2 regions of the Nonomuraea sp. NPDC049504 genome follow, and region 1 is predicted to be linked to the other one. Evidence: riboswitches for the same ligand, from Rfam matches in the RefSeq annotation. Region 1 holds a riboswitch; the other holds the start of a gene.
The links. A riboswitch is a leader RNA that binds a small molecule or an ion and turns the genes downstream of it on or off. The one in region 1 is predicted to bind cyclic di-AMP.

Region 1 (4,392 bases):
CTGGTGGCGGCGGCAGCCTATCTGACCCGGCCGCCGGGTTGGGCGGAAATGATCGAAACCGCCCGAGCCGACCTCGAACGTTCGGCCGTGGCGGCGGAGGGCTCCGAGCGCGAGGAGGCGGTCGCCCGCCTGCGCGAGCAGCTCGCCGCCCAGAAGACCGCCGCCAAGGAGGAGGCCGACCGGCTGCGCGAGCAGCTCAAGGCGGCCCGCGCGGAGAACTCCGACCTGCGCCGCAAGCTCCACGACGCCCGCGAGCGGGCCAAAGCGGCGGTGCGGCGGGCCGAGGAGATGGAGCACGCCGCCGAGGAGGCCAGGACCGCCGCCTCCCACGCGGGCAGCGGCGCCGAGGCCGAGCTGCGGCGGCTGCGCGAGCGCCTCGCCGACGTGGAGAAGCAGCTCGAAGCCTCGCGCCGGGCCGCCCGCGAGGGAAGGAGCATCGAGGACGCCCGCATCCGCGTGCTGCTCGACGCCCTCCAGGACGCCTCCGCCGGGCTGCGCCGGGAGCTGGCGCTGCCGACCACGATCAGCCGGCCCGCCGACTCGGTCGCGGCGGTCACCGGCGAGCGCCCCAACGTCCGCGGCGTGCCCGCCCGCGCGCTGGCCGACGACGACCCGCAGCTGCTCGACCAGCTCCTCGCGCTGCCGCAGGTGCACCTCATCATCGACGGCTACAACGTCACCAAGACCGGCTACGGCACGCTCACCCTCGCCGACCAGCGCACCCGCCTCATGAACGGGCTCGGCGGCCTCGTCGCCCAGACCCGCGTCGAGGTGACGGTGGTCTTCGACGGGGCGGAGCTCAACGCGCCGGTGCAGGTGGTGGCGCCGCGGGGGGTGCGGGTGCTGTTCAGCGCGCCGGGGGAGATCGCCGACGACCTGATCCGCCAGCTCGTCCGCGCCGAGCCGCCGGGCCGGGCCATCGCCGTCGTCTCGTCCGACCGCGAGGTGGCCGAGTCCGTACGCCGGATGGGAGCCAGACCCGTTCCGTCTGGTTTGCTGCTGCGCCGACTGAGTCGCGCCTAAGTTACGAATTGGTAGGTTTAGCACTAGCTCACCCGCCACTTCTGTACTATTTCGCCCCAGATGTAAATCCTGGGGAGGGCGATACAGTGAGGTTTGGCCGGGTGCCGATGGCCGCGGGTCTCGCGTTCGGACTGATGCTGACTCCGATGGGAGCGGCTCTCGCTGATCCCCAGCCCACGCTGGCCCAGGCGAAGGCCAAACTGGAGAAGCTCAACGACAAGGCGGACAAGGTCGTCGACCGGTACAACACCGCCACCGAGCGCTACAAGAAGGCCAAGGGCACCTACTCCTCGCTCGACACGAGCTACAAGCGCAAGCTGGCCACCGTCGCCGACCTGCGCGCCCAGGTGGCCGGCATGGCCGTCGACAGCTACAAGCTGGGCGAGGACATCACCTCATGGCCCGGCATCTTCGGCTCGAACGACCCCCAGGGCCGCCTGTCCGGGCTCGCCGTGGCCGGGCAGCTCTCCCAGGAACGCCTGCAGAAGCTCGCCGCCTTCGACCGGGAGAACCGGGGGCTGAAGATCGAGCGGGACAAGGCGCAGAAGGCGCTCAAGGCCGCCGACAAGGAACGCGACGCCGTACAGAAGGAACGCTCGGAGATCCTCAAGCTGGTCGCGCAGCAGAAGAAGCTGCTGAAGAAGCTGGGGGCGTACAACCCGGGCAACCCCAACAGCACCGGCATCAAGTACACCGGGCCGGCGTCGGGGAGCGCGGCCTCGGTGCTGCGGTTCGCGTACGCGCAGGTCGGCAAGCCGTACGTGTTCGGCGGCACCGGGCCCGGCGGGTACGACTGCTCGGGGCTCACGCAGGCGGCCTGGCGGGCCGCCGGGGTCTCGCTGCCCCGGACGACGTGGCAGCAGTGGGCCTGGGGCCAGAGCCGGCGGGTCTCCCTGGACGCGCTGCAGCCCGGCGACCTCATCTTCTCCGAGGGCCTGGGACACGTCAGCATTTATGCGGGCAACGGGCAGATCGTCCACGCGCCGCAGACCGGCGACGTCGTCAAGGTCGTCAAACTCTCCGCCTACGGCCGCAACCTCGTCGGCGCCATCCGCCCGTAGCCGGCCATCCGGCTCCTGGCCCCCGGCCCCCGGCATCCAGCTTCCGGCTCCGGGCGATCCGGCCGCCGGGGCTTACTGCGTGACAGCGGGGGTTCCGGCCTGGCGTCGGCTCCTGGCGCTCGCCGTTCCGCACGCCCCTCATCGCGGTCGCGTTCAGCATCAGCACTCTGCGCAAGCGGTGGCCGCTCGGCTGTGATCCATGTCGCAGCTCATCTACGAAGATCGATAGTTGCCAAGGTCCTTGATCGGCGTGCCTTCGACGGGCGTGACCTCCTGATCGGTCACTACTAGGGCGAGTCGTACAAAGGGTGGATTTTTCGGGGTGAGCGTCCCTCGCGTCCGGCCGGCCAGCGGGGGCGAGAAGGGTGTTCGCGTTTGTGACTGCTGTGACTCATGTGACTGCTGGGACCTGACAAAAGCCCGGGAAAGCAAGTGTGAGTGAGGTCACATTTTGGTCACAAGACCTGGGGTTCCAGCAGGGGTTTCAAGTCTGACAAATCCCGCTATCCGATCTTTACAGGGCCATTCACGCTTTGCAGATTCTTGACCCTTCGGCGTAGCTTCTGGCGTCGTCGCGGTGAACAAGCCATGTCGCCGCGAACCGGCATCGGTCCCTCCCGATGTGAGACAGACAAAAATCCGCCGGTCGGCCCTGATATCCCCATCGCACTTCTGATCGGGGTGCCGACCTGCCGAATCCGTGCAGCCAGGAGGCACGGAGCCGGGGACCCAGCGATCCCACGTTCCCCAAGGGATCAGGGGTGAATCGGCGCGCCCATCGCGCCGTAGGGCGACTTCCACGCCCGAATCCGTCAGCTAACCCGGTAGGCGTTCGTGGAAGACACAAGGAGAAATCCTGTCTAACTCCCTGCAGAACCCCCGCCTGTCCCGCCTTGCCCTGAGTGGTGTCGCACTCACGATGACCGTGACGGCCGGAGGTATGGTCCTCCATGCTCCGGCAGCTCAGGCGGCGACGACCCGCGAGACCAGTGCGGCGGCCGGCACGACGGTGAAGGCGGCGACCACCGCCCGCACCACGGCGTCGGCGAAGGCCCGTAAGAAGGCCGCCAAAGCCGCCCGGCAGAAGGCGAGGGCCGGCAAGGCCGTCGCCGTGGCCAAGAAGCAGATCGGTGACCCGTACCGTTACGGGGGCACAGGACCTGGTTCGTTTGACTGCTCAGGCCTCGTCCAGTTCGCCTGGAAGAAGGCCGGCGTCAAACTCCCGCGCGTGACGAACAGCCAGTTCGCCCGCACGAGGAAGAAGGTCTCCTGGCGCCATCTCAAGCCAGGTGACCTGATGTTCTTCAACGGGCTCGGCCATGTGGGCATGTACGTCGGCAAGGGCAAGATGATCCATTCACCGCGGACAGGTGAACGGGTACGCATCGACAAGCTGAGCGGATGGCGAAGGTCGTCCTTCGTCGGCGCCGTCCGTCCCGGCGTGTGAAGAAGCCCCGTCCGGATCCTCCCCGATCCGGACGGGGCTCTCGCGTTCCCGAGCTTCGACTCGTGGGGTGCGTACGGGGGCTCTCGCGTTCCCGACCCTTGACCCGCAAGGCAGCGCATACGATCGGGCACTGTGTCCGAGCAGGTGAGCCGACGAGCCGCGGTGACCGGGCTGGTGCTCCTCGCCGTCTCGGCCGCCGCTCCGCTGCCTGACGCGCCCGTCCTGCCTGCGCAGGCGCGCGACCTGTGGCCGGGGCTCCACGTCGTACGCCGCGGCCGGTGGTCCACGGTCGTGGGCCACGACGCCGCGGGGCTCGACGAGCTGGCGCGCAGGGCCGATACGGCGGGCCGGAGGGTGTCGGCGGTGCTCGCCCGCTCCGTACGCCCCCTGATCGTCGTCCCGGCCGGCGCCCGTGAGGCCGCGCGCCTGGCCCGGGTGGGCGGGGTGGACGGGCTCGCGGCGGTGGCCGACGGCGCGCGGGTGATCGTCGTCCCCGAGGCGTTCGCCACCCTCAACCCCGTCGGCAGGGACGTCGTCCTCGCCCACGAGCTCACCCACGTCGTCGCCGGCACCGACAATCTGCCCGTCTGGCTGTACGAGGGTTTCGCCGACTACGTCGCCTACCGCGACGCCGGACTGCCCGTGGCGACGGCCGCCGCCGAGCTGGCCGCCGAGGTGCGCGCCGGGCGCCTCCCGACCGTTCTGCCCGGACCTGCGGCTTTCGCGGCGGACGGGGGTGACCCGGCCGGGCTCGCGCGGGCGTACCAGGAGGCGTGGCTGGCGTGTCGCTTCCTCGCTGACCGGTTCGGTGAGGGGACCCTGGTGAGGCTCTACCGTGCGGCCCGCGTGGACGGGGCCGAT
Region 2 (4,392 bases), on a different contig from region 1:
AGGTCAACGCCGCCGGCGGGCTCCCGCTGCTGGTCGCGGGCTTCATCGTGCTGTATCCCGCCGTCGCGCCGTCCATGGCCCTGACCACGAACCTGGTCGTCGGCTCGGTGCCGCCGCAGAAGGCAGGGGCGGCGTCCGGGCTGGCCACCACGTGCAGCGACCTGGGTATCTCGCTCGGCATTGCGATCATCGGCAGCATCGGCGCCGCCGTCTACCGCGCCCAGGCCGCCACCACCCTCCCCGCCGCCCTGCCGTCCGAGGCCGCCGCGGCAGGCCGCGAGAGCCTGGACGGCGCGGTCTCGGCCGCGCAGAGTCTGCCGGCCGACCTCGGCACGGCGCTGCTCGCCCCGGCTCGCGAGGCCTTCACCAGCGGGCTCAACACCGCCGCCGTCATCGCCGCGGCCATCGCCGCCGGCGCGGCGATCCTGGCGATCACCAAGCTCCGCCACATCCCCGCGACCGGCCCCGCCGCCGAGGCCGAGCAGTCCTGACGCATCCAGCCGCGAAAGAAGACCACCGTTGACCACGGACCCGAACACATCCTCACCGCCTACAGCACCGAGGAACTCCTCCGAAGGCGCAGCGTCAAGTGGCGGGAGTTCCCGCCGGACGTCCTGCCCATGCGCATCGCGGAGATGGACCCCCGCTCGTCGAGCCCATCTCCTCAGCACTGATCACCGCCATCGGCCGCGGCAATACCGGTTACGCGCTCGTCGGCCGGCTCCCCGAGGCGCTTGAGATCCTCTCCGAGGATCTACGTCCCTACACGGCGGGACGGCCGAGGCCCCGCAGCTGCTCAGGAGTGAGTGCGGAGACGTTCTGGTCGACGGGGGAGTCGGTGTACTGGTGGATGGTCCAGGACTTCCAGTCGGCGGGCGGAGCGAGCTGGCCCTTGGGCTTGCTGTAGTGAGCGACCCAGAGGGGGTAGTCGGCCAGGCCCTTGCCGTAGGTGTTGGCGAAGTTCCAGCCGCTGTACAGCATCGGGGTGACCCCGGTCTTGGTCTTCACGTGGGACAGCCAGGCCTTGGCCCAGGCGTTGACCTCGGCGACGGACCTGCCGTCGGTGGTCTCCAGGTCCAGGACCAGCAGATCGCCGGCCTTGGCGGGCTGGGAGTTGACCATGGCCAGGAAGTACTCGGCCTCAGCGATGGGGTCGTTGCCGGGGTGGCCGTAGTGGTAGGCCCCGCGCACGATTCCCTTCTTGCCTAGCTCGCTCCAGTGTCGGGCGAACGAGGCGTCGCGGAAACTCGTGCCCTCGGTGGCCTTGATGATGCCGAACTGTGCCGGGCTGGCGTTCCAGTCGTAGTCGGACTCGTACCGCGAGACGTCCACGCCGTAAGTAAACGACCTGGCTTCGTGCTGAGCGCTGTGGGTCGCGTCGTGGCCCGTGGTCTCGGCGAACGCCGTCCCCGTCACGCCGGTGATGGCTGCGGTTCCGGCCAGGACGGCTCCTGCTACGGCAATGCTGAAGCGCTTGTAGTCGAGCTTGATGGTGTTGACTCCTTGCTTCCATGCCGCCTACCGGGTTAGCTGACGGGTTCGGGACTGGAAGTGCCCTACGGACGCCGCCTGGTTGGCGTCCGATTCACCCCAAAGAACGATGGGTCCCCGGCTCCGCAGTGTCTGCGGACTCGGCGGCCGAGCGCCCTCGCACGAGAGTGCTGGAGATGGCGCACGGTCCGGTCAAGAAAGGCGGCGTCAGGCGAAAGGCTCATCCATAGGACGCCGCGCTGCCTAAAGGTACATATTTACCCAAAGAGAGTGCAAGTGGAGCAAAGTGGACGTCCACGAGTCGGGGCTCTTTCGGGCGAGAACTGCCGTGCCAGCAGGGGTTTCCGGTTTGGGTAAAGCCTCACGCCCGTCGCTGCTTGTCCTGTTCGGCGTAGCTCGTGAAGGCGAAACTCCGGTCGGCTGTGTGACTCCAGGGCACTGTGTGGCAGACGATACAAACGATTCGGCAACGCTCTCTCATCGATCGTGAGTAGGTAAAGGATTTTATCGGGATCGCCTGCAGGGCAGGGTATTCCGTCGCCTTCTCCCGAGGCTCGCTTGCATCTTTCTATGCGTTTCGCTTACCTTCGAGGACTCACGGCGTATCGCCTGGCAGCGTTGCCTGTCGCGGAACGTCTCTGTATTGCCGAGACCGCCTCTCACCAGCATGAACGTCGTGACTGCGGGTGTGATGCGGCCGCCGAATTCGCGATCTCGCGGAGCCGGGGACCCACATGTTCCTGGGGTGAATCGGCGCGCTCCGCAGGAGCGTTCCGTAGGGCACTTCCACGCCCGAACCCGTCAGCTAACCCGGTAGGCGGCATGGAAGCAAGGAGCAATTTCCACTCATGCGTAAGAACGTCTTCGCCCATGCCCTGAAGCCCGCGACCCTTGGCGGGTTGGCCGCCGCGGCCAGTGTGGCTACAGGCGCGATGCTCGCCGGCACGCCAGCCTTCGCCGCCGACCACCAAGCCCAGAAGCCTGCGACGCAGGCGTCCGCGCAGTCGGTGCTGAAGATCGCTGAGTCGCAGATCGGCGTGGCAGAGAACGCCGCGGGTGGCGGAACGCCGTTCCACAGCTGGTACATGTCCTCCCAGCGGGCGAAGGAGACCATCGCCCGTGACGGCGGCAGCGTGCAGGCCTACGCCAACGCGCCGTGGTGCGCCATGTTCGTCTCCTGGGTGGGCGAGAAGGCGGGTGCCCGTTCGACCGTGGGCTGGGATGCGTACACCGTCACCTGGGCCAAGTGGTTCCAGGCCAACAAGAAGTGGGGCACGCTCGCCAAGCCCGGCGCCGTCGTCTTCTACGACTGGAACGGCAAGAGCACTACGGGCATCGACCACATGGGCCTGGTCAAGCAGGACAACGGCAACGGGACGATCACCACGGTCGAGGGCAACACCGGCAACGGCAAGGTCGAGCAGCGGATCCGGCCCAAGTCGCAGGTGGTGGGCTACGGGTACCCCGAGTACAAGGCCTGACCTGTAAGCAGGCCGACAGAGAGCTCCTTGCCAGTGCGATGGTCAAGGGAACACGGGTGGTGCAGGACGACTTCCTGCACCACCCGTTGCATGTGAAGCCTGCCTGAGGCACGGTGAGCGGCCGGCGCCGTGCAGCCTCCGTATAGGCGGGGCAAGGTAGGGCCCAAGCTGCACTCCCCGCGCGGGGTAGATCTTTTTCGCATAGCATCACAAACAGGTCAACCCATCTACTACAGTGCATCGTACTGGTCGGGTGACCTGGCTTCTCCCGAAGTCGATCGGCCAGCCGCTCAATCCCGGCGTGTCCGGGAACCGGGGAACCAACCGCGTGGAGCGATCCACGTACGGGGTGAATCCGCCGCAGGTGCGGCGGTAGGGCGTCTCCTGGCCCGAATCCGTCAGCTAACCCGGTAGGCGGTCGAGGAGAAGGGCTATTCCCCCGGCCTATGGCATCCATTGACGAGGGCCTGCTTGAGGCTGCCCAGAAGTATCTCGGCTACCAGGAGCAGAGCAGCGGCTACACCAGGTTCGGCGACTGGTACTACGTCAACGTGGATTCCAGCGACTCCTACTTCAGGACCGCTCCCTGGTGTGACATGTTCATCACCTGGGCCGCCAACCAGGCGGGCGTCGAGAAGTATGTCGGCGAGTTCGCCTACACGGTGGACCACGCAAGGTGGTTCAAGTCGCAGGGAGCATGGAGCAACAGGCCTGAACCGGGTGCGATCGTGTTCTACGACTGGAGCGGCTCCAAGGACCTCGGCGGCATCGATCACGCGGGCATCGTGGAGCGGGTGGACGGTGAGAGGATCTCCACGATCGAGGGCAACGTCGACAGGGTGTGGCTCAAGCGCAAGGAGCGCGATCAGAACAAGGTCGTCGGGTACGGACTGCCGAAGAAAGTGCGGGAAAAGATGGGAGACGGCGGCAGAGAGGTCTACATCATCGAGGGTGAGTTAGGTTCCCCTCCACTGCAGCCGGCCGCCTTCGGCAAGGCAGGGCCTCCCAAAGCCGCCACAGCATCCGTGACCTCGGCCTCGCCCGACAGCATGACTTTGATCGACGTGATGGCTGTTCCGGCAGGCTCTCTCGCCATGCTGATCGGCGCGACCCTGATCATCAAGCGAGCAAGAGCGCGCCGCGTCGCCGTCGTGGCTGGGCGGCATCGCAAAGTGGCCTGCGGCCGACATCGAACTCCTTCTGACTAGCCAGCTGGCTCGCTCGTACCAACTTGAGGCGTCGCGGGAGGCAGACGCAAGATCGCCTTCCTGTACACGTAGACAAGCGGGGTGAACAAGCCTTATGCACTGCAATGGACGGTGAGTGACGCGTCGGCGGTGTGGCGGACATGAAGTTCGGTGGCGGCCAGCTGCTCCAGCTGGTCAAAGGATGCCTGCGCCTTCGACAGCCCAGGCTGAAC

Region 2: another riboswitch for cyclic di-AMP. It lies ahead of AB0K28_RS16880 (CHAP domain-containing protein); the one in region 1 lies ahead of AB0K28_RS24315 (C40 family peptidase).

What each region holds. Positions count from the first base shown of each region.
Region 1 is NZ_JBFAPT010000013.1:19,223-23,614, reverse strand. It holds gene AB0K28_RS24325 (NYN domain-containing protein) at 1-1,023, shown strand, start outside; gene AB0K28_RS24320 (NlpC/P60 family protein) at 1,170-2,084, shown strand; cyclic di-AMP (ydaO/yuaA leader) riboswitch at 2,765-2,930, shown strand; gene AB0K28_RS24315 (C40 family peptidase) at 3,004-3,531, shown strand; gene AB0K28_RS24310 (hypothetical protein) at 3,664-4,392, shown strand, end outside.
Region 2 is NZ_JBFAPT010000008.1:1,184-5,575, forward strand. It holds gene AB0K28_RS16870 (MFS transporter) at 1-491, shown strand, start outside; gene AB0K28_RS16875 (GH25 family lysozyme) at 763-1,416, opposite strand; cyclic di-AMP (ydaO/yuaA leader) riboswitch at 1,501-1,647, opposite strand; cyclic di-AMP (ydaO/yuaA leader) riboswitch at 2,180-2,326, shown strand; gene AB0K28_RS16880 (CHAP domain-containing protein) at 2,340-2,972, shown strand; cyclic di-AMP (ydaO/yuaA leader) riboswitch at 3,250-3,405, shown strand; gene AB0K28_RS16885 (CHAP domain-containing protein) at 3,419-4,180, shown strand; gene AB0K28_RS16890 (DEAD/DEAH box helicase family protein) at 4,273-4,392, opposite strand, start outside.